DNA from 2 places in the Kitasatospora sp. NPDC114501 genome. Region 1 is predicted to be linked to the other one. Evidence: predicted binding sites of a transcription regulator. Region 1 holds the regulator's gene; the other holds the start of a gene.

Evidence for each region. The regulator HrcA, encoded in region 1, represses chaperone genes, less so after heat shock. The targets are predictions, from matches to a motif close to TTNGCACTCNGNNNNNCNGAGTGCNAA.
Region 2: groES (co-chaperone GroES) is a predicted target of HrcA. The motif match lies at 4,345-4,371, and genes of this name have one in related genera.

Annotation. Positions count from the first base shown of each region.
Region 1 covers NZ_JBVKDS010000001.1:154,804-166,503, forward strand. Annotated here, with positions in the region: gene hemW (radical SAM family heme chaperone HemW) at 1-1,025, shown strand, start outside; gene ACZ7RU_RS00615 (Uma2 family endonuclease) at 1,067-1,624, shown strand; gene ACZ7RU_RS00620 (DUF3097 domain-containing protein) at 1,615-2,448, opposite strand; partial or broken gene pspAB (PspA-associated protein PspAB) at 2,480-2,632, opposite strand; gene ACZ7RU_RS00630 (contact-dependent growth inhibition system immunity protein) at 2,710-3,105, opposite strand; gene pspAB (PspA-associated protein PspAB) at 3,124-3,714, opposite strand; gene htpX (zinc metalloprotease HtpX) at 3,751-4,671, opposite strand; gene hrcA (heat-inducible transcriptional repressor HrcA) at 4,961-5,995, shown strand; gene dnaJ (molecular chaperone DnaJ) at 6,072-7,211, shown strand; gene ACZ7RU_RS00655 (16S rRNA (uracil(1498)-N(3))-methyltransferase) at 7,306-8,055, shown strand; gene ACZ7RU_RS00660 (S41 family peptidase) at 8,186-11,428, shown strand; gene ACZ7RU_RS00665 (RDD family protein) at 11,538-11,700, shown strand, end outside.
Region 2 covers NZ_JBVKDS010000003.1:136,495-148,194, reverse strand. Annotated here, with positions in the region: gene rimI (ribosomal protein S18-alanine N-acetyltransferase) at 1-375, shown strand, start outside; gene tsaD (tRNA (adenosine(37)-N6)-threonylcarbamoyltransferase complex transferase subunit TsaD) at 368-1,459, shown strand; gene ACZ7RU_RS07045 (hypothetical protein) at 1,456-1,716, shown strand; gene ACZ7RU_RS07040 (polysaccharide deacetylase family protein) at 1,748-2,692, shown strand; gene ACZ7RU_RS07035 (class I SAM-dependent methyltransferase) at 2,694-3,860, opposite strand; gene ACZ7RU_RS07030 (hypothetical protein) at 3,928-4,263, opposite strand; gene groES (co-chaperone GroES) at 4,513-4,818, shown strand; gene groL (chaperonin GroEL) at 4,936-6,567, shown strand; gene ACZ7RU_RS07015 (LysR family transcriptional regulator) at 6,698-7,696, shown strand; gene ACZ7RU_RS07010 (WhiB family transcriptional regulator) at 7,796-8,122, opposite strand; gene ACZ7RU_RS07005 (response regulator transcription factor) at 8,686-9,297, shown strand; gene ACZ7RU_RS07000 (sigma-70 family RNA polymerase sigma factor) at 9,633-10,349, shown strand; gene guaB (IMP dehydrogenase) at 10,613-11,700, shown strand, end outside.

The DNA of each region.
Region 1 (11,700 bases):
CGGACAACGTGGTCGCCGAGATCCGCCTCGCCCGCAGGGTGCTCGGGGACACCGACCTCCCGGTGCGGACCGTCTTCCTCGGCGGCGGCACCCCGACCCTGCTGCCCGCCCGCGACCTGGTGAAGATGCTCGCCGCGATCCGCGAGGAGTTCGGGCTGGCCGAGGGCGCCGAGGTCACCACCGAGGCCAACCCGGAGTCGGTGGACCCGGCCTACCTGGCCGAACTGCGCGAGGGCGGCTACAACCGGCTCTCCTTCGGCATGCAGAGCGCCCGCCCGCACGTCCTGCGGCTGCTCGACCGCCACCACACCCCGGGCCGCCCCGAGGCCTGCGTCGCCGAGGCCCGCGCGGCCGGCTTCGACCACGTCAACCTCGACCTCATCTACGGCACCCCGGGCGAGTCCGACGACGACTGGCGGGCCTCCCTGGACGCCGCCATCGGCGCCGGGCCCGACCACGTCTCCGCGTACTCGCTGATCGTCGAGGAGGGCACCCGGCTCGCCGCCCGGGTCAAGCGCGGCGAACTGCCGATGATCGACGACGACGTCCACGCCGACCGCTACCTGATCGCCGAGGAGGCGCTCGGCGCCGCCGGCTACTCCTGGTACGAGGTCTCCAACTGGGCCACCACCCCGGAGGGCCGCTGCCGCCACAACGAGCTCTACTGGACCGGCGCCGACTGGTGGGGGGCCGGCCCCGGCGCCCACAGCCACGTCGGCGGCGTCCGCTGGTGGAACGCCAAGCACCCCGCCGCCTACGCGCGGGCCCTCGCCGAGGACCGCACCCCGGCCCTGGCCCGCGAGGTGCTGGCCGACGAGGACCGCCGCGTCGAGCGCATCCTCCTGGAACTGCGCCTGGTCGACGGCATCCCCCTGGACCTGCTGACGGACACCGGCCGCAAGGCCGCGGACCGGCACCTCGCCGACGGCCTCCTCGCCGCGGGCCCGTACGCCGACGGCCGCGCCGCCCTCACCCTCCAGGGCCGGCTGCTGGCCGACGCCGTCGTGCGTGACCTGGTGGACTGACATTCGTTAACGTGGGCGTCAGCCGTCGGAGGGAGCGTGCGATGACCGCCATCGATGACCGGATGACCGGGATCTTCGAGAACCTGGAGGTGCCGGAAGGCGTCAAGGCCGAGCTCATCAGGGGGGAAATCGTGATGATGGCGGGGCCTGACATGGTCCACAACCTCATCGTCCTGGCCATCCAGTACCAGCTTCCGCTCAGCCGGTGGCGTCCACTCACCACCCAAGACGTGGGGATCCCCGGGCAGGCGAGCGAACCCCAGCCCGACCTGGTGGTCTTCGAACGCGGGGCGGTCGAGGAACACGGTCGCCTGCTGCCGTCGCCTGCCGTCACCCTGGTGGTCGAGGTGGTGTCGAAGACCAGTGTCGATCGTGACTACCGGACCAAGCGGGAGCTCTACGCGGAGGGCACCATCCCTGCGTACTTGATCGTCGATCCGATCAGGGGAGTGTGCGTGCTCCTGACCGAACTGGGCCAGGATCCCGGGTCCGGCCTTCCGAGGTACTTGTCCGAGCGGATCAGCAAGTTCGGTGATCCCATTCGACTCGACCTGTTGGGCGTCACCCTCGACACCTCGGAGTTCCAGACCTACTCCTGACCCGGCAGGGCCGTGAAGTCGATCAACTCCTCCACCCGGCCCAGCAGTTCGGGCTCCAGGTCCTTGTAGGAGTTCACCTTCGACAGGATGTGCTTCCAGGCCGCCGGGGCGTCCACCGGCCAGCCGAGGCGGCGGCAGGTGCCCTCCTTCCAGTCCTCGCCCCTCGGAACGGCGGGCCAGGCGGGGATGCCGACGCTCGACGGCTTCACGGCCTGCCAGATGTCGATGTAGGGGTGGCCGACGACCAGCACGGACTCGCCGGTGACCTGGGCGGCGATGCGGTGCTCCTTGGTGCCGGGGAGCAGGTGGTCGACCAGGACGCCGAGGCGCCGGCCCGGGCCGGGGGCGAAGTCGGCGACGATCGCGGGCAGGTCGTCGATGCCGCGCAGGTACTCGACGACCACGCCCTCGATCCGCAGGTCGTCGCCCCAGACCCGCTCGACCAGCTCGGCGTCGTGCCGCCCCTCGACGTAGATCCGCGACTCGCGGGCGACCCGGGCGCGGGCGCCGGGGACGGCGACCGAGCCCGAGGCGGTACGGCCCGGGGTGCGGGGCGCCGCCGGGCCGGCCGGGCGGACCAGGGTGACGGCCCTGCCCTCCAGCAGGAAGCCGCGCGGCACCAGCGGGAACACCCGGTGCTTGCCGAACCGGTCCTCCAGGGTGACGGTGAACCCCTCGGCGGTCTTCTCGCAGCGCACCACCGCCCCGCAGAAGCCGGTCGCCGCCTCCTCGACCACCAGGTCCCGCTCGGCGGGCACCTCCGGGGCGGGCTGCTGCTTCTTCCACGGCGGGGTCAGGTCGGGTCCGTACTGGCGGCTGCGCATACGGGTGATCATAGGGACGGCGGACGGCCCGTCAGAGGCCCGGCGCGCCCCAGACCGGGAACCAGCGGCCGAGGTCCTTCTCCAGCCGCAGGTCGTTCCCCAGCATCGCGTTGACCTGCAGTTCCAGCGGGCTGTTGCGCTTCTCCCCGCCACCGGGCACCGGGGCGAAGGGGTAGAACGTCCCCCAGTTTGACCCTTGTACCTGTACGCAGCTCGAAGATCGCTGCACCTCACAAGCGCTGGCGGAGCCCTGGCGGTGGCCTACAGGGCGCGGAAGCGCTCTACCGCTTGTTTCAGGGACGGTGTGAGATCGCTCAGCTGCGAGACGATCAGACGAAGCTCATGTCCGAGTTCGGGTGAGTCGCTCCAGGTCTCGGGACTCCTGGTGAGTACGGCGGCCAGCAGATCGCCGGCGTACATCTCACCCTCGGCCATCGGGTCATCCCGGAGCACCTCCAATGCCAGCGGCAAGAGGTAGGAAAGACCCACGTCCTGTCTGATCAGCAGGCGCAGGTCCTCGACGTTCAGCTCGCCAATCGGCTTACGGCGAAGCGAGTACACGGTTGCCACAAGACGGCTCTCGTCGCCCGATGGAGCCGGCCAACGATCGCGTTCAAGCTCCTCAAGGGACCGGTCACGGTTCACGAGTCGAGTCACCGAGGGATCGTCCCACGCTCACGCCTCTATGCCCGGTGCACCCCACAGGGGGAACCAGCGGCTCAAGTCTGGTTCGATGCGAAGATCGTTCTTGAGCATGTTGGAGATCTCGATCTCCAGAGGGTTGTTCCGCTTCTCCTGGCCGCCAGGGCGTATACACAGCGGGTAGAAGGTCCCGCGCTTGTACAGGTAGACCAGGGCCAGCGGCTGCCCCTCCGGGTTCCGGAAGGCGACCAGCGAGCAGAGCAGCTGCGGCCCGAAGCCGTTCGCCTCCAGCTCGCTGTTGACCGCGTGCAGGTCGTTCACCAGCTCCGGCAGCTCCTCGGGCCGGTGCCGGGCGAGCAGCCAGGAGTAGCCGTAGGCGTCCTTGGAGGCCTCCACCGGGACGCCGCCGCGCCCGGTGTCGGCGTCCAGTAGCGCCCGGACCTGCTGCTCGACCTGGACGAAGGCCGCGCCCTCGACGGCCGCGAAGCAGACCGAGCCGAGCCCGGTGGGGGTGAACCCGGCCCCGGCCTCCAGGGTGAGCGCGGCGGACGGCACGCCGAACAGCTGGTCGAGGTCGGGCCTGACGGGCTTGGTGCGGCCGAACAGGGCGTCCAGGATTCCCACGGCGGTCCTCTCGGGTCGGAAACTCGTCGGGCGGGGTCAGCGGCCGAGCTGCCCGGAGATCCTCGCCAGCTGCTCCAGCCGCTTCTCCAGGCTCGGGTGGGTGGACAGCAGCTGCGAGGCGGTCTCCCGGGCGCTCAGCGCGGGGGCGAAGTAGAAGGCGTTGTACGGCTGGGCCTGGCGCAGGTCCTTGCTGGGGATGGCCGCGATCTGCCCGGTCACCTTGGTGAGCGCGGAGGCCAGCGCGCTGGGCCGGCCGGTGAGCTGGGCGGCGGCCCGGTCCGCGGCCAGCTCGCGGTAGCGGGACAGCAGCCGGGTGAGCAGGAAGCTGACCGCGTAGACGACCATCGACACCAGCGGGATGATCAGTGCCAGGACGGCCGCGTTCTGGTCGTTGTTGTTGCGCCCGCCGCCCATGAACCCGCCGTACACGGCGATCCGGGTCATCGCCCCGGCGAGGACGCCGAGGAAGCCGGCGATCGTCATCACCGCGACGTCCCGGTGCGCGACGTGCGACAGCTCGTGCGCGAGGACGCCCTCCAGTTCCTCCGGCTCCAGCCGGCGCAGCAGCCCGGTGGTCACGCAGACCACCGCGTTCTGCGGGTTGCGGCCGGTGGCGAAGGCGTTCGGCATGTCGTTGTCGGCGACCGCCACCCGGGGCTTGGGCATGTCGGCCAGGGCACAGAGCCGGTCGACGGTGCCGTGCAGCTGGGGGAACTCCTCGGGGGACACCCGGTGGGCGCCCATCGCCCGCTCGGTGATCCGGTCGCTGAACCAGAACTGGGCCACGAACAGCCCGCCGGAGATCAGTACGATCAGCGGCCAGGCGCCGCGCATCAGCGCGATCAGCAGGCCCGTGAAACCGACGTACAGCAGCCCGATCACGAACATCGTGGCGACCATGCGGCCGGTCAGGCCGCGGTCGGGTGCGAAACGGTTGTGCTGGCCCGAGCTCGACATCGCTTGCTCCTCCGTTCGCCGTCGCCTTCGATGCTGCCACCCGGACGGCCTCCCGGCACCACCCCGGCGTCGGGAGGATCGAACCGCGGGGCCCTCGCGGGCCGTGGGCGGAACTGCGGGGAGGATCACCCCGGTCGGGCCGTTCCTGCCGTAGGACCCGGGCCTTACACTGGCAGGTACGGTTCTGGCACTCGCGAGTTCAGAGTGCCAAGACCGAGGGCCTCCCGGAGCGGCCCGCAGCAACGAGGGACACAGTCGGACAACGTGCGAAGACGGAGGTGCGTGCCCCATGGCCGGTGAGGTCCGCCAGCTCGACGAACGCAAGCTCGCCGTGCTCCGCGCGATCGTGCAGGACTACGTGGGCACCGAGGAGCCGGTCGGCTCCAAGGCCCTGGTGGAACGGCACAACCTCGGGGTCTCGCCGGCGACCGTCCGCAACGACATGGCGGCGCTGGAGGAGGAGGGTTACATCCACCAGCCGCACACCAGCGCGGGCCGGATCCCGACCGACAAGGGGTACCGCCTCTTCGTCGACAAGCTCGCCGAGATCAAGCCGATGAGCGCCCCCGAGCGCCGGGCCATCCGGCACTTCCTGGACGGCGCGGTCGACCTGGACGACGTGGTCGCCCGCACGGTGCGGCTGCTCGCCCAGCTGACCCGGCAGGTCGCGGTGGTGCAGTACCCCTCGTTGACGCGCTCCACCGTCCGGCACATCGAGCTGGTGGCGCTCGCCCCGGCGAAGGTCATGCTGGTCCTGATCACCAACACCGGCCGGGTCGAGCAGCGGATGGTCGACTGCCCGGGCCCGGTCGGCGAGACGGTGCTGGCGGACCTCCGGGCCCGGATCAACGCGAGAGCCGCCGGCCGGCGCCTCCCGGAGGTCCCCGGGCTGCTGGAGGAGCTGCCGGCGCACTTCGAGCAGGCCGACCGGCCGACCGTCAGCACGGTCCTGGCGACCCTGTTCGAAACGCTCGCCGAGCAGAACGAGGAGCGGATCATGCTGGCCGGCACGGCCAACCTGACCCGCTTCGGGCACGACTTCCCGCTCTCCATCCAGCCGGTGCTGGAGGCCCTGGAGGAGCAGGTCGTCCTGCTCCGCCTCCTGGGTGAGACCGCGGACGCCGCGATGACGGTCCGGATCGGGCGGGAGAACGCCTACGAGGGGCTGACTTCCACCTCGGTCGTCTCGGTCGGCTACGGTTCGGGCGACGAGAGCGTGGCGAAACTGGGTGTGATCGGTCCGACCCGGATGGACTATCCGGGCACAATGGGGGCGGTGCGAGCGGTGGCGCGGTACGTGGGTCAGATCCTGGCCGAGTCCTAGCACAAGGAGCACCGTCGGATCTGATGGTGCTCATCCAGTCGCAGCACTACTACAGGCGGAACAAGCGGAGCATTTGGTGGCCACGGACTACTACGCGGTACTCGGCGTCCGACGGGATGCGGGGCAGGACGAGATCAAGAAGGCGTTCCGGCGCCTGGCACGCGAACTGCACCCGGACGTCAACCCGGACCCGAAGACGCAGGAGCGGTTCAAGGAGATCAACGCCGCCTACGAGGTGCTCTCCGATCCGCAGAAGCGCCAGGTCTACGACCTCGGCGGGGACCCGCTGTCCCCGGGCGGCGGCGGAGCGGGCGGCTTCGGGGCCGGCGCGGCCGGCTTCGGCTTCTCCGACATCATGGACGCCTTCTTCGGCGCCGCGGCCGGCCAGCGCGGCCCGCGCTCGCGCACCCGCCGCGGCCAGGACGCCATGATCCGGCTGGAGATCACCCTGGAGGAGGCCGCCTTCGGCACCACCAAGGAGCTCCAGGTCGACACCGCCGTCACCTGCACCACCTGCAGTGGCGAGGGCGCGGCCCCCGGCACCTCGGCGCAGACCTGTGACATGTGCCGCGGCAAGGGCGAGGTCTCCCAGGTCACCCGGTCCTTCCTGGGCCAGGTCATGACCTCCCGTCCCTGCCCGCAGTGCCAGGGCTTCGGCACCGTCGTGCCGACCCCGTGCCCGGAGTGCGCCGGCGACGGCCGGGTCCGCGCCCGGCGCACCCTGACCGTCAAGATCCCGGCCGGTGTCGACAACGGCACCCGGATCCAGCTGGCCGGCGAGGGCGAGGTCGGCCCCGGCGGCGGCCCGGCCGGCGACCTGTACGTGGAGATCGCCGAGACCAGCCACAACATCTTCCAGCGGCGCGGGGACGACCTGCACTGCACCGTCACCATCCCGATGACGGCGGCCGCGCTCGGCACCCAGGTGCCGTTGCAGACCCTGGACGGCCTGGAGGAGGTCGACATCCGGCCCGGCACCCAGTCCGGCCAGTCGATCCCGCTGCACGGCCGGGGCATCACCCACCTGCGCGGCGGCGGCCGGGGCGACCTGATAGTGCACGTCGAGGTGAAGACGCCCAGCAAGCTCGACGCCGAGCAGGAGGACCTGCTGCGCCGCCTCGCGGTGCTGCGCGGCGAGGAGCGGCCGTCCGGCCAGTTCGCGCCGGGCCAGCAGGGCCTGTTCTCCCGGCTGAAGGACGCCTTCAACGGCCGGTAGCCGTCGGCGGAGGGGTGCCGGGGGGTTGAGCCCCCGGCACCCCTCCCGTGTTTCCCCCCTCCGGCCGCAGGCCCCTCCTGGAAAGGTCCCCGCCATGACCGCGCCCGTCTTCTTCGTCGAGACCGAGCTGATCGCCGCCGCCGTCCCCGGGGCCGTGGTGCGCCTGGACGGCCCGGAGGGGCGGCACGCGGCCGCGGTGAAGCGGTTGCAGCCGGGCGAGGCGGTGACCCTGGCCGACGGGCTGGGGCTCGGCGTGGACGGCACGGTCGCCGAGGTGCTCGGCAAGGACGAGATCGACGTGGCGGTCGCGGCCGTGCGCCGGGAGCCGGCGCCCGCGCCGCGGATCGTGGTCGTCCAGGCGCTGCCCAAGGGCGACCGCGGCGAGCTGGCCGTGGAGACCATGACCGAGGTCGGCGTAGACGTGGTGATCCCGTGGTCCGCCTCGCGCTGCATCACCCAGTGGAAGGGCGAGCGCGGCGGCAAGGCCCTCGCCAAGTGGCGGGCCACCGCCCGGGAGGCGGGCAAGCAGTCCCGCCGGCTGCGCTTCCCCCTGGTCCGGGACGTCATGACCACCCGGCAGCTGGTCCCCGTCCTGGCGCAGGCCGCGTTCGCCGCCGTGCTGCACGAGGAGGGCGCCGAGCCGCTGGCGCACGCCGGGCTGCCGGAGACCGGGGACATCGTCCTGGTGGTCGGCCCCGAGGGCGGGGTCTCCCCGGAGGAGCTGGCCGCCTTCGCCGAGGCGGGCGCCGCGCCGTACCGGCTGGGCCCCTCGGTGCTGCGCACCTCCACCGCCGGGGTGGCCGCCGGCGCACTGCTGCTCGGGCGCACCGGCCGCTGGTCCTGACGGCGCCCGGAGGGCGCTCAGGGCGCCCGGGACGGCGCCCGGCGCGAGCGCGTCACGACCGTCCGCGGGCGGCGCCGGGAGTCTGCCGAAAACGGCGCGGCCCGTACGCGCGGCTGCCTAGGCTGGCCGGGTGACGGACTCCCTGAGCACCCCGGCCGGCGCCTACCTGCGCCATCCCCACCTGCACGGCGACCTGGTCGCCTTCGTCGCCGAGGACGACCTCTGGCTCGCCCCGCTGGACGGCGGCCGGGCCTGGCGGCTGACGGCGGACCACCTGCCGGTCCACCACCCGAGGTTCTCCCCGGACGGGCGGCACCTCGCCTTCACCTCCACCCGGGACGGCGCCCCGGAGGTGCACGTGGTGCCGGTGGACGGCGGCCCGTCGCGCCGGCTCACCCACTGGGGCAGCCACCAGACCCGGGTGCTCGGCTGGACCGCCGACGGCCGCCCGATCGCCGCCACCGCCGCCGGCGAGGCGAGCTTCCGCCGCACCTGGGCGCACGCCGTGCCGCTGGACGGTGGCGAACCGCGGCGGCTGCCGTACGGGCCGGTCGGCGGGCTCGCCTTCGAGCCGGGCGGCGACCGGGTGCTGCTGGGCAGCGTCAACGGCCGCGACCCGGCGTGGTGGAAGCGGTACCGGGGCGGGCGGGCCGGCAAGCTGTGGCTCGGCCGGGACGAGTTCGTCCGCGTCCACGCCGAGCTGGACGGGCAGCTGGACTCGCCGATCTGGGCGGGGGAGAGGATCGCCTTCCTCTCCGACCACGAGGGCGTCGGCGAGCTGTGGTCCAGCCGCCCGGACGGCACCGACCTGCGCCGCCACACCACCGACCCCGACGGCTTCTACGCCCGGAACGCCGGCACCGACGGCACCCGGGTGGTCTTCCACCGGGCCGGCGACCTCTGGCTGCTGGACGACCTGGAGGGCGCCGAGCCGCGCCGGCTGGACGTCCGGCTGGCCGGCCCCCGGGCCGGGCGCCGCCCCCGCCCGGTGCCCGCCGCGCACTGGCTGGAGTCCGTCGCCCCCGACCGCACCGGCCGGGGCAGCGCCGTGGTGGTGCGCGGCAGCGTGCACTGGCTGACCCACCGCGAGGGCCCGGCCCGGGTGCTGGACGAGACCCCGGGCGTGCGCGGGCGCCTGGTCCGGGTGGTGCCCGGCGAGGACGGCGCCCAGGGCGTGCTGTGGGTGACCGACGCCGAGGGCGAGGACGCCCTGGAGTTCGCCCCCGACCTGCACGGCGAGGAGCGCCGCCGGCTCGCCGCGGGGCTGCTCGGCAGGGTCAACTCGCTGGCGGTCTCCCCGGACGGCAAGCAGGCCGCGCTCGGCGTGCACGACGGCCGGCTGCTGCTGGTCTCGCTGGCCGACGGCGCCGTGCACGAGCTGGACCGCAGCGCCGACGGCGAGCCCGGCGGGCCGGCCTTCAGCCCGGACTCGGCCTGGCTGGCCTGGTCGCGCCCGGTGCGCGGGATGGGCCCGCACTCGCTGCGCCAGATCGTGCTGGCCAACCTGGCCACCCGGACGGTCGGCGAGGTCACCCAGCCGCGCTTCGTGGACACCTCGCCCTCCTTCACCGCGGACGGCCGCTACCTGGCCTTCCTGTCGGTGCGCAACTTCGACCCGGTCTACGACGCGCACGTCTTCGACCTGTCCTTCCCGAACGGCTGCCGCCCCTACCTCGTCACGCTGGCCGCCGACACGCCGTCCCCGTTCGGCCCGCAGCGGGCCGGGCGCCCGCTCGGCGGGGAGGAGGACGAGCAGAAGGCCGGGAAGGCGGACGGCGAGGAGGCGGCCGACGCCGCGCCGGCGACCAGGGTGGACCTGGACGGCATCGCCGACCGGATCATCGCCTTCCCGGTCGAGGGCGGCCGCTTCGAGGAACTGGCCGCCGCCAAGGACGGCGTGCTCTGGACCAGGGCCCCGCTGACCGGGGAGCTCGGTGACGGGGCCGCCTCGCTGGACGACGACCGGCCCCGCCCGGTGCTGGAGCGCTTCGACCTGAGGAAGCGCCGGGTCGAGCAACTGGTGCACGGCCTGGACGACTTCGCGGTCAGCGCGGACGGCACCCGGGTGGCCGTGCTGGACGAGGGCGAGCTGCGGGTCGTCCCGGCCGACCACAAGGGCGGCGACGACGAGGAGACCACCGTCGACCTCGCCCGGCTGCGGGTGACCGTCGACCCGGCCGCCGAGTGGCAGCAGATGTACGCCGAGAACGGCCGGCTGATGCGGGACAACTTCTGGCGCCCCGACCTCTCCGGCGTCGACTGGGACGGGGTGCTGGAGCGCTACCGGCCGCTGGTCGAGCGGGTCGGCTCGCACGACGAACTGGTCGACCTGCTCTGGGAGGTGCACGGCGAACTCGGCACCTCGCACGCCTACGTGATGCCGTACGGCCGGTACACCGAGCCCGCCCGGCAGCAGGGCCTGCTCGGCGCCGACCTGGTCCGGGACGGCGAACGGTGGCGGATCGGCCGGATCCTGCCCGGGGAGTCCTCCGACCCCAGGGCCCGCTCGCCGCTGGCCGCGCCCGGCGCCGCGATCCGCCCGGGCGACGCGCTGCTCGCCGTCAACGGCCGCCCGGTGGACCCGGTCACCGGCCCGGCCCCGCTGCTGGCCGGCGCCGCCGGGCAGCCGGTCGAGCTGACCGTGGCCGGGAAGGACGGCACCGACCGGCGCCACCCGGTGGTCGTCCCGCTCGCCGACGAGGAGGCGCTGCGCTACCACGACTGGGTGGCCGGGCGGCGGGCCGTAGTGCGCGAACTGTCCGGCGGGCGGCTGGGCTACCTCCACCTGCCCGACATGCAGACGGCCGGCTGGGCGCAGCTGCACCGCGACCTGAGCAGCGAGATGGCCAGGGAGGGCCTGGTCGTCGACGTCCGGGGGAACCGCGGCGGCCACACCTCGCAGCTGGTGATCGAGAAGCTGGCCCGCCGGATCATCGGCTGGGACGTCATCCGGGACACCGACCACCCGGTGCCCTACCCGGCGGACGCCCCGCGCGGGCCGGTGGTCGCGCTCGCCGACGAGTTCACCGGCTCGGACGGGGACGTGGTCAACGCCGCCGTCCAGGCGCTCGGGATCGGCCCGGTGGTCGGCACCCGCACCTGGGGCGGGGTGATCGGCATCGACAGCCGCTACCGGCTGGTCGACGGCACCCTGGTCACCCAGCCCAAGTACGCGATCTGGCTGGAGAACTACGGCTGGGGCCTGGAGAACCACGGCGTCGACCCGGACGTCGAGGTGCCGTTCGCCCCGCACCACTGGGCGGCCGGCGAGGACCCTCAGCTGTCCGAGGGCGTCCGGATCGCCTTGGCGAGGCTCGCCGAGACCCCGGCCCGTACGGCGCCGCCGCTGCCCTGGCTCCAACGGGTTGGTTGAGCGCCGCTCCGGAGCGGGAAGTCGGCCCGTCCGACCTCCTGCTCCGGAGCACGGGGGCGTGGGTAGGATGCGGGGCTGCTCTTGATCCACAGCACACGGGGGAACCACCATGGCGCAGGGCTACCCGCCGCCGCAGTACGGCCAGAATCCTTACGCACAGCAGCCGCAGCCCTATCCGCCGGCGCAGCCGCAGGCCTACCCGCCGGCCCAGCCGTACCCGCCGCAGGGCTACGTGCCGCAGGCCCAGCCGCCGCAGGGGTACGCCCAGCCGT
Region 2 (11,700 bases), on a different contig from region 1:
GGCTACGCCGGGCTGATGGCGATCGCCGGCGAGGGCGACGTCCAGACCATCGCCGTCGACGAGCGCCACCAGGGCGCCGGCCTCGGCGCGGCGCTGCTCACCGACCTGATCCGGGAGGCCGCCCGGCGCGAGTGCGCCGAGCTGCTGCTGGAGGTGCGGGTGGACAACCCGCGTGCCCAGCGGCTGTACGAGCGGCACGGCTTCGAACCGGTGGGCATCCGGCGCGGCTACTACCAGCCCGCCAACGTCGACGCGCTGGTGATGCGCCTCGACCGCCCGGGCCTCGACCATCCGAGTCCCGACCACCCGGGCCTCGACCGCCCGAGCACTGACAGCACCGATCCGAAGGACATTGAGGACACCCGCCATGGCTGACGAACCGCTCGTCCTCGGCATCGAGACCTCCTGCGACGAGACCGGCGTCGGCATCGTGCGCGGCACCACGCTGCTGGCCGACGCGGTCGCCTCCAGCGTCAACGACCACGCCCGCTTCGGCGGTGTCGTGCCGGAGATCGCCAGCCGCGCGCACCTGGAGGCGATGGTCCCGACCATCCAGCGCGCCCTGGACACCGCCGGGATCAAGGCGAGCGACCTGGACGGCATCGCCGTCACCGCCGGCCCCGGCCTGGCCGGCGCGCTGCTGGTCGGCGTCAGCGCCGCGAAGGCGTACGCCTGGGCGCTGGACAAGCCGCTGTACGGGGTCAACCACCTCGCCTCGCACATCTGCGTCGACCAGCTGGAGCACGGCCGGCTGCCCTCGCCGACGATGGCCCTGCTGGTCTCCGGCGGGCACTCCTCGCTGCTGCTCAGCGAGGACATCACCAGCGACGTCCGCCCGCTCGGCGCGACCATCGACGACGCGGCCGGCGAGGCCTTCGACAAGGTCGCCCGGGTGCTCGGCCTCGGCTTCCCCGGCGGCCCGATCGTCGACCGCACGGCCCGCGAGGGGGATCCCAAGGCGATCGCCTTCCCGCGCGGCCTGTCCGGCCGGAACGACCCGGAGTACGACTTCTCGTTCTCCGGCCTGAAGACCGCCGTCGCCCGCTGGGTCGAGGCCAAGCGCCGGGCCGGCGAGGAGGTGCCGATCGCCGACGTGGCGGCGTCCTTCCAGGAGGCGGTCACCGACGTGCTCACCCGCAAGGCCGTCAAGGCGTGCCGGGACAACGGCGTCGACCACCTGATGATCGGCGGCGGCGTGGCGGCCAACTCGCGGCTGCGCGAGATGGCCCAGCAGCGCTGCGACCGGGCCGGCATCCGACTGCGGGTGCCCCGGCCGGGCCTGTGCACCGACAACGGCGCGATGGTCGCGGCGCTCGGCGCCGAGATGGTGTGGCGCGACCGCACGCCGTCCGCCTTCGACCTGTCCGCCGACTCCTCGCTGCCGGTGACCGACGTCCACGTGCCCCACACCGACTTCCACGGTCAGGCCTACGACGCCCTCGGCGGCGGCGCGGCATGACCGTCGCCGCGATGTGGGAGGCCCGGGCGGCGACCGGCCGGGGGGCCGAACTCGCCGCCTGGGTGCGGGAGTCGGTGCTTCCCGTGCTCCGCGGCTCGGCCGGGCTGGACCGTCTCGAACTGCTCTCCGCCCCGGGCGGGAGGGTGCTGCTGATCGCCTGGTGGAGCGGCGAGCCGGTGCCCGTCGCCGACCCTCCGGCCGAGCTGTTGGGCCGCCCGGTGCACCGCTGGTCCTTCACCAGCGAGCACATCGAATAACTGATCGGGAACCGCTGACCTGTTCGGTACCGTGCTAGCTGAGAGAGAGCTGGACGGGAGCCGGGAGCGCGCAGCGGTGATCAGGGACGGGCGGAGCAGGGCCAGGACGTACGCGGCGGGGGCGGCGGCCCTGCTGGCCTTCGCCACCGCGTGCGGCGACGACGGAGGCGGCGGCAGCGCCGCCCCGCCCGCCGCGCCTTCGTCCGCCGCGGCCCGGCCCACCGGCTCCGCGCCGACCGGCGCGACCGCGACCGCCACCCCGGCGGCAGCGGGCGCGGCGGCCTGGGCCAAGTGGGGCCTCACCCCGCTCGCCCCCGCCCCGGCGCCGCCCGCCGACAAGCCCGTCAAGCTCGAACGGACCGGCCCGGTACCGGTGTTCAGCGACGTGAAGACGAGCGACAAGGTCGTCTTCATCACCATCGACGACGGCGCCGAGAAGGACCCGAAGTTCGTCGAGATGCTGACCGACCTCAAGGTGCCGGTCTCGATGTTCCTGACCCGGGACATCGTCAGGAACGACTACGCCTACTTCAAGCCGCTCCAGGCGCTGGGCAACCACGTCCAGAACCACACCGTGGACCACCCGGTGATGAGCAAGCTCCCGGCGGACCGGCAGAAGTCCGAGATCTGCGACGCGCAGTCCGCGCTCACCCAGCAGTACGGCACCGCCCCGCTGCTGTTCCGCCCGCCGTTCGGCGACGGCGCCAACACCCCGATGCTCAACACCTCGGTCCAGGAGTGCGGTCCGCGCGCGATAGTGCTGTGGCGCGAGTCGATGCAGATCCACGACATGCAGTACCAGTCCGGGGACAAGAAGCTGAAGCCCGGCGACATCGTCCTGGCGCACTTCCGCGGCCCCAAGGAGCTCAAGGGCGCCACGATGACCCAGATGTTCGGCGACCTGCTGGCCCGGATCCAGGAGCAGGGCTTCTCGGTGGCCCGGCTGGAGGACTACATCCAGGCGCCCGGCGCGTAGCTCAGACCGGCTGCCCCAGCATCATCAGCGGCCCGTGGTCGGTGCGGCTGAGGATCACCGTGACGGTGTTCGGCCCGGACGGCTTGAGCTGGCGGCGCAGCTCCTCCGGGGTGATCGCCATTCCGCGCTTCTTGATCACCACCGTGCCGACCGCCCGTTCGCGCAGCAGCGCCTTCAGCTTCTTGATGTTGAACGGCAGCACGTCGGTGAGCTCGAAGGCGTGCGCGTACGGGGTGGCGACCAGCTCGTCCGAGGTCAGGTAGGCGATCTTCGGGTCGATCAGCCGGCCGCCCACCTGCTCGGCCACCTCGGCCACCAGGTGGGCCCGGATCACCGCGCCGTCCGGCTCGTACAGGTAGCGCCCGACCGGGCCGGCCGGCGGGTCGGGCAGGTCGCCGCCGGTCAGGCTGGCGCCCTGCGGCAGCAGGGTGGCGCGGTGCGGGCTCGCGGCCCGGGTGCCGAACCAGAGCACCGCCTCCTTGACGTCGCCGTGGTCGGAGACCCACTCGGCCTCGGCGTCCTGCGGCACCGCCTCGTGCGGGATGCCCGGCGCGACCTTCAGCGCGCCGACCGGGGTCCGCCGGCCGGCCTCGACGGCCCAGGAGAGCGGCGGGGCGTACGCCTCCGGGTCGAACACCCGGCCGCGCGAGGTGCGCCGGGCCGGATCGGTGAACACCGCGTCGAAGCCGGTGACGTCCACGTCGGCGACGTCCGCGCAGCGCACCTCGACCTGTTCGGCCAGGCCCAGCGCGGCGGCGTTGGCCGCGGTGGCGGCGCAGGCCGCCGGGTCCCTGTCGACGGCCAGCACCTCGATGCCCGCCCGGGCCAGCGCCAGCACGTCCCCTCCGATGCCGCAGCACAGGTCCGCCAGCCGCCGTACGCCCAGGGCGGCGAACCGCCGCGCCCGCCACTCGGCCACGCTGCGCCGGGTGGACTGCTCCACCCCGTTGGGCGTGAAGTACATCAGGTCGGCGTCGGTTCCGAACTTCGCCCGCGCCCGCTGCCGCAGCCGAGCCTGCCCGAACGCGGCCGACACCAGCTCCGCGGGGTGCTCCCGGCGCAGCCTGGTCGCCAGCGCCAGCTCCTCCTCGGGGGTGAACTCGCGCAACTCGGCGAGCAGGGCCTGGCCCTCGGGGGTCAGCAGCGGCTGGAGGTTCTCGGTGTCCACGGGGCCATTCTCGCGGGTCGGGCGCCCTCGCTCCGCGTGCCCGCCGACTCCGGCGGGCCGGAGGGCGTCACCGCCACAGGACGCCCGAGGAGAGGACCACCGGCAGCACGAACGGGGAGAGCGCAGCGGCGACCGGGAGGTACCGGTAGCCGGACCGCCGGCCGCGGAAGGCGACCGCCAGGCCCGCCGCCAGGGCGGCGACCGGGGCGGCCAGCATCCCGATGCTCAGGAAGGCCCACCCGAGGCCGTCCCCGTCGTCCCCGTGGCCGGGGCCGCTGCCGAGGGAGGCGACGAGGAGGAAGACCACGAACGGCAGCGCGGCCCCCAGCAGGGGCAGCGACAGCAGGGCGAGGGCGGCGTCCGTGGTCCGGGACGGGCCGACGCGCACCGGGATCGATGTCATGACGAGGAGTCTGCCGACGGCTGGACCGTCGCACATGAGTACGACTACTCATCCGGGAACCGGGCTCCTCAGGGCGCGTCGTTGGCACTCTGGTTGACTGAGTGCTAACACGGCCCTATGGTCGTCCTTGGCACTCCCCACTAGGAGAGTGCTAACGCGATAACGCGTGTCTGACCCCCGCGACGGCAGACCCGCAGGATCGCCCCTACCCGTTAGAAAACCCCGTAATCTCCGAAGGGGAGCTCGGACGTGACCACCAGCAGCAAGGTTGCCATCAAGCCGCTCGAGGACCGCATCGTGGTCCAGCCGCTCGACGCCGAGACCACCACGGCCTCCGGCCTGGTTATCCCGGACACCGCCAAGGAGAAGCCCCAGGAGGGCGTCGTCCTGGCCGTCGGCCCGGGCCGCTTCGAGGACGGCCAGCGTCTGCCGCTCGACGTCGCCGTGGGTGACATCGTCCTGTACTCGAAGTACGGCGGCACCGAGGTGAAGTACCAGGGCGAGGAGTACCTGGTGCTCTCCGCTCGCGACGTTCTCGCCATCATCGAGAAGTAAGTCGTCCCCGACCCGCCCCGGATCCGTGTCCCTAGTGACAGGGGCCCGGGGCGTGGTTGTTGGTTCACGTAGTTCGGCGGCCGGTCGGCCGGCCGCAGCCCCGAGGGAATAGGGAACATGGCGAAGATCCTGCAGTTCGACGAGGACGCCCGCCGCTCGCTGGAGCGCGGTGTCAACAAGCTGGCCGACACCGTCAAGGTGACCATCGGCCCCAAGGGCCGCAACGTCGTCATCGACAAGAAGTTCGGCGCCCCGACCATCACCAACGACGGTGTCACCATCGCCCGTGAGGTCGAGCTGGACGACCCGTACGAGAACCTTGGCGCGCAGCTCGTCAAGGAGGTCGCCACCAAGACCAACGACGTCGCGGGTGACGGCACGACCACCGCCACCGTGCTGGCCCAGGCCCTGGTCAACGAGGGTCTGCGCAACGTCGCCGCCGGTGCCGGCCCGGCCGCCCTGAAGAAGGGCATCGACAAGGCCGTCGCCGCCGTCTCCGAGCACCTGCTCTCCATCGCCCGCGAGATCGAGGGCAAGGACGACGTCGCCGCCGTCGCGTCCCTCTCCGCCCAGGACACCCAGGTCGGCGAGCTGATCGCCGAGGCGATCGACAAGGTCGGCAAGGACGGTGTCATCACCGTCGAGGAGTCGAACACCTTCGGCGTGGAGCTGGACTTCACCGAGGGCATGCAGTTCGACAAGGGCTACCTGTCGCCGTACTTCGTCACCGACGCGGAGCGGCAGGAGGCGGTCCTGGAGGACCCGTACATCCTGATCAACCAGGGCAAGATCTCCTCCATCCAGGAGCTGCTCCCGCTGCTGGAGAAGATCCTCCAGGGCGGTACCTCCAAGCCGCTGCTGATCATCGCCGAGGACGTCGACGGCGAGGCGCTGTCGACCCTGGTCGTGAACAAGATCCGCGGCACCTTCAACGCCGTCGCTGTCAAGGCTCCGGGCTTCGGCGACCGCCGCAAGGCGATCCTCGGCGACCTGGCCGTCCTGACCGGTGGCCAGGTCATCTCCGAGGAGGTCGGCCTCAAGCTCGACCAGGTCGGCCTGGACGTGCTGGGCACCGCCCGCCGCGTGACCATCACCAAGGACGAGACCACGGTCGTCGACGGCGCCGGTGACGCCGAGGCCGTCGCCGGCCGCGTCGCCCAGATCAAGGGCGAGATCGCCGCGACCGACTCCGACTGGGACCGCGAGAAGCTGCAGGAGCGCCTGGCCAAGCTGGCCGGCGGCGTCTGCGTCATCAAGGTCGGCGCCGCCACCGAGGTGGAGCTCAAGGAGCGCAAGCACCGCCTGGAGGACGCCATCTCGGCGACCCGCGCCGCGGTCGAGGAGGGCATCGTCGCCGGTGGTGGCGCCTCCCTGGTCCACGCCGCCAAGGTGCTGAACGACGGCCTGGGCCTGTCGGGTGACGAGGCCACCGGTGTCGCCGTCGTCCGCAAGGCGCTGCACGAGCCGCTGCGCTGGATCGCCCAGAACGCCGGCCTGGAGGGCTACGTCATCACCTCCAAGGTCTCCGAGCTGGAGGCCGGCCAGGGCTACAACGCCGCCACCGGCGAGTACGGCGACCTGGTGAAGGCCGGCGTCATCGACCCGGTCAAGGTCACCCGCTCCGCCCTGGAGAACGCCGCCTCGATCGCCTCCCTGCTCCTCACCACCGAGACCCTCGTGGTGGAGAAGAAGGAGGAGGAGGCCGACAGCGGTCACGGCCACTCGCACGGCCACGGCCACTCGCACTGAGGCTCCGACACCTGACCGGAGGCCCGGTCCGCGCCCCGCGAGGGGAGGCGGGCCGGGCCTCCGGCGTTCGCGCCCGTTTCAACTATCAGTAGAATTTTGCAGAATTCAAAGATTGCCTTATAAATAAGGCATGATCGAGGCCCGCCATCTGCGCGTCCTGCGTGCCGTCGCCCGCACCGGCTCCTTCTCCGCCGCCGCCCGCGAGCTGGGGTGTACGCAGCCCGCCATCAGCCAGCAGATGAAGGCCCTGGAGAAGTCGGTGGACACCCCGCTGGTGGTCCGCTCGGGCCGGGGGATGCAGCTCAGCGAGGCCGGCCGGGTCCTGCTCAAGCATGCCACCGGAATCCTGGCCGGGCTCTCCGCCGCCGAGGAGGAGGTGGCCGCGATCGCCGGGCTGCGGGCCGGGCGGGTTCGGCTGGTGTCCTTCCCGACCGCGAGCTCCACTCTGGTGCCGCCCGCCGTCGCCCGCCTGCGGGACGGCCATCCGGGGGTGCGCGTGTCGCTGGTCGAGGCGGAGCCGCCGGAGTCGCTGGCGATGCTGCGCGGCGGCGAGTGCGAGATCGCGCTGGCCTTCCGCTACCCGCAGTCCGACGGCGCCGCCGCGGCCCCGGCGCCCGCCCACGGCACGCCGCGCGAGGCCCGGGCCGAGGCCAACCTGGAGGCGCAGCAGCTGACCGCCGGGACCGACTGGTCCGATCTGGTGGTCACCCCGCTGCTGGACGACCCGCTGGTGGGCCTGCTGCCCGCCGACCACCCGCTGGGCGGGCGCGGCGGGGCGGTGGAACTGGCCGAGCTGGCGGGGGAGCAGTGGATCGCCGGCTGCCCGCAGTGCCGGGGGCACCTGGTGGAGCTGTGCGCCGGTGCGGGCTTCGAGCCCCGGATCGACTTCGCGACGGACGACTACCCGGCGGTGGTCGGCCTGGTGGCGGCCGGGCTGGGGGTGGCGGTGCTGCCCCGGCTGGCGCTCCAGTCGGTGCGTCCTGACGGCGTGTCGACGGTGCCGGTGCGGACGGCCTCCGGGGTGCCCGCGGTGCGCCAGGTGGTCGCGCTGACCCTGCCGGACCTGGCCGGGGTGCCGGCCGTCGCGCTGATGCTGGAGCGGCTGGCGGGAGCGGCCGCCACGCGCTGACGGCGGGTGACGGGGCCGCGGTGGTCCTGTACGAACAGTGAGCCGAGAGGCTGAAGCGCCGCGAGGAAACGTTTCTTCACGGCGCTCATGGAGACGGGGCTAGTGCCGGGCGACCATCGGCGGGGCCAGCGGGACCTCGACCAGCCGGTGCCGCGAGCGTCCCAGCATCTCCTCGCGCTCGTCCTCGGTCATCCCACCCCAGACGCCGTACGGCTCACGGACCGCCAGCGCGTGCGCCGCGCACTCGGCGATCACCGGGCAGCGCATGCAGACCTCCTTGGCGCTGGCCTCGCGCGAACTGCGCGCGGCCCCGCGCTCGCCCTCGGGGTGGAAGAAGAGCGAGCTGTCCACGCCACGGCAGGCTGCGGAGAGCTGCCAGTCCCAGAGGTCCGCGTTGGGACCGGGGAGGCGGGAGAAATCTGCCATGGCTCATTCCCTTCAGAGGCTGTCGGCCGTCGGCCGGGCGTTCGGCGGGGCTGGCTGCCGAGCGGTGCGGCGGGGCTTCGATGCACTGGTGTGGACACCTGGAAATATGACTTAAGGCAACTCCATGGACAAGTCACCCACACACTGGCACAACAGTCAATGACCATACGAAAGCTATAAAAAAGGGCATAGTGGGCAAGGGCTCTGCCGGGCGCGGGCGTGGCAATCGGGTGGCCGAGGGGCGCGCGGCGGGCCGGGCCGGTGTGCGGGTCGTGCGCCGACCGCGCGCGAGCTGCGCAAAAGAGCGGCGTGTGCACCGCGATGCGGCTGATCGGTAACGGGTCGGCCACGTACAGTGGTGGAGATGGCCCCGAAGGCCGTAACTCATTCGAGTGACGGTCGTTGGAAGTGCGGAGGCGGTTAGCGGGCGCCGGACGTCGGGAACGATCGCGGGCAGGTTGGGGCGATCAGGACGGAGTCTGTCGCCGATCGGCCGTGTCGGAGAGGTTCGTACCAGCCAGGAGGCTCAACGTGACGCGGATCAGCTGCGGAGGACGACGGTCATGACTTCCGTTCTCGTTTGCGACGATTCCCCGCTCGCCCGCGAGGCGCTTCGCCGCGCGGTCGCGACCGTACCCGGTGTGGACCGGGTCACCACCGCGACGAACGGGGAGGAGGTCCTCCGCCGCTGGGTGGCCGACCGCTCCGATCTCGTTCTGATGGACGTCCGGATGCCCGGCCTCGGCGGGGTCGAGACGGTCCGGCGGCTGCTGTCCGCCGACCCGGGCGCGCGGATCATCATGCTCACCGTCGCCGAGGACCTCGACGGCGTCGCGCTCGCGGTGGCCGCGGGCGCCCGCGGTTACCTGCACAAGGACGCCTCGCGCGCCGAGCTGCGGGCCACCGTCACCCAGGCCCTCGCCGACCCGACCTGGCGGCTCGCCCCGCGCCGGCTGCGCAGCCCCGACATGGGCGCGGCGCCGACGTTGACGGCGCGTGAGATCCAGGTGCTGGAGGGCATGAGCCACGGCCGCAGCAACGCCGAGATCGGCCGTGAGCTGTTCCTCTCCGAGGACACCGTCAAGACCCACGCCCGACGGCTCTTCAAGAAGCTCGGGGCCTCCGACCGGGCGCACGCGGTGGCGCTGGGCTTCCGCTGGGGCCTGGTCCGCTGACCACCGGCGGCGCCGCCGGTTGCGGCGTGCCGCCGGCGGTTCCCGGAGCGGACACCGCACAGGCGTGTGACGTCACGGTCCCGAGGTTGCACCATGGAGGAGTGGAGCACCTCGGGGACCAGCGGACAGGCACTGCGGCGAACCACGCAGCCGCAGGACACTCGGCGGACGGCGCGACGGACGGGACCAGCGACGGCGGCGGGGCGGGAGGCGGCACGGTGCAGGAGGGGCCGGTGGTGCACGGCATGCCGCACGGTGCCGCAGCGCATAACGTTCCGGTGCACAACTCCGGACGCGGTGCCACGTTTTCCCGCTCGACCAGGCACCATGGACCGATGCGCGACGACGTCGCCGGTACGGCCGGCCAGGCGGACCCGGTGGAGGCCGAGCCCTCCGGTCCGGGTCACGATCCGTCGTACGCCGAACCCGGCGGTTCCGCCGGTGAGACCGGACCCGACCGCCCGCCGGTGCTCGGCAAGGGCGGCTCCCCGCTGGTGGGGGAACTGGTCGCGGCCGCCGTGCGCGGCGAGGGCCCGGCGATCGACGCGCTGCTCGCCTACGTCCACCCGCTGGCCCTGCGGTACTGCCGCGCCAGGCTGGTCCGGCTGCCCGGCGGGGCCCGGCACCACGTGGACGACGTCGCGCAGGAGGTCTGCGTCGCGGTGCTCTGCGCGCTGCCCCGGTACAAGGACCAGGGGCGCCCGTTCGAGGCCTTCGTCTACGGGATCGCCGCGCACAAGATCGCCGATCTCCAGCGGGCCGCGATGCGCGGGCCCGGCTCGACCGTGGTGCCCCAGGACGACCTGCCGGAGGTGCCGGACGAGGCGCTCGGCCCGGAGGAGCAGGCGCTGCTGAGCAGCGACGCCGCCTGGGCGAAGGAACTGCTCTCCAACCTGCCGGCCCGTCAGCGCGAGCTGGTGCTGCTCCGGGTGGCCGCCGGACTGTCGGCGGAGGAGACCGGCGAGGTGCTCGGGATGTCACCCGGCGCCGTCCGGGTCGCCCAGCACCGGGCGCTCAGCCGGCTGCGGGCGCTCGCGGAGGAGTCCTCCTGACCCGTGCCGTGCCCGCCGGCCGCGGTGGAATGGGCCATGGTGCGGGGTTGTTGTCAAGGGCACACGAGGACACATTCGCGGTGCCAGTACCATGGGGTATCGGCGCCTGGGCGGGTTGCCAAAGTTTGACGGGTGCGCGCGGGGTCCCCCTGGAGGATCCTCCCATTGCACCCGGCTTCGGCGGTCTGCGCGAGTGAGCGATGAATGCGCCCCCACCCTCAGGGCGTGAGCGGATAAGGCCGGCCACGGAAGGTACCCCCCAAATGTCTTACAACGCCGCAGGCGTACCCGAGAAGTTCGCCATGCTCGGGCTCACGTACGACGACGTCCTGCTGCTGCCCGGGGCCTCCGAGGTGCTGCCGAACCAGGTGGACACCTCCTCGCGGGTCTCCCGGAACGTGCGCGTCAACATCCCGCTGCTCTCCGCGGCGATGGACAAGGTCACCGAGTCGCGGATGGCCATCGCGATGGCGCGCCAGGGCGGCGTCGGCGTGCTCCACCGCAACCTGTCCGTCGAGGACCAGGCCAACCAGGTCGACCTGGTGAAGCGGTCCGAGTCCGGCATGGTCACCGACCCGATCACGGTCGGCCCGGAGACCACCCTGGGCGAGGCCGACGCGCTGTGCGCCAAGTTCCGCATCTCCGGCGTGCCGATCGCCGACGAGGCGGGCAAGCTGCTCGGCATCGTCACCAACCGCGACATGGCCTTCGAGTCGGACCGCAGCCGCCAGGTCCGCGAGATCATGACCCCGATGCCGCTGATCACCGGCAAGGTCGGCATCTCCGGGGTGGACGCGATGGCGCTGCTGCGCCGTCACAAGATCGAGAAGCTTCCGCTGGTCGACGACGAGGGCCGGATCAAGGGCCTGATCACCGTCAAGGACTTCGTCAAGGCCGAGCAGTACCCGAACGCCGCCAAGGACGCCGAGGGCCGGCTGCTGGTCGGCGCCGCCGTCGGCGCCAGCGCCGAGGCGTTCGACCGGGCCCAGGCCCTGGTCGAGGCCGGTGCGGACTTCCTGGTGGTGGACACCTCGCACGGCCACAGCCACAACGCGCTGGCCTGGATCGCGAAGATCAAGTCGGCCGTCAAGATCGACGTGGTCGGCGGCAACGTCGCCACCCGCGACGGCGCCCAGGCGCTGATCGACGCCGGCGTGGACGGCGTCAAGGTCGGCGTCGGCCCCGGCTCCATCTGCACCACCCGCGTGGTCGCCGGCATCGGCGTCCCGCAGATCACCGCCATCTACGAGGCCGCGGTGGCCTGCCAGGCGGCCGGCGTGCCGGTCATCGGCGACGGCGGCCTGCAGTACTCGGGCGACATCGGCAAGGCGCTCGCCGCCGGTGCCGACAC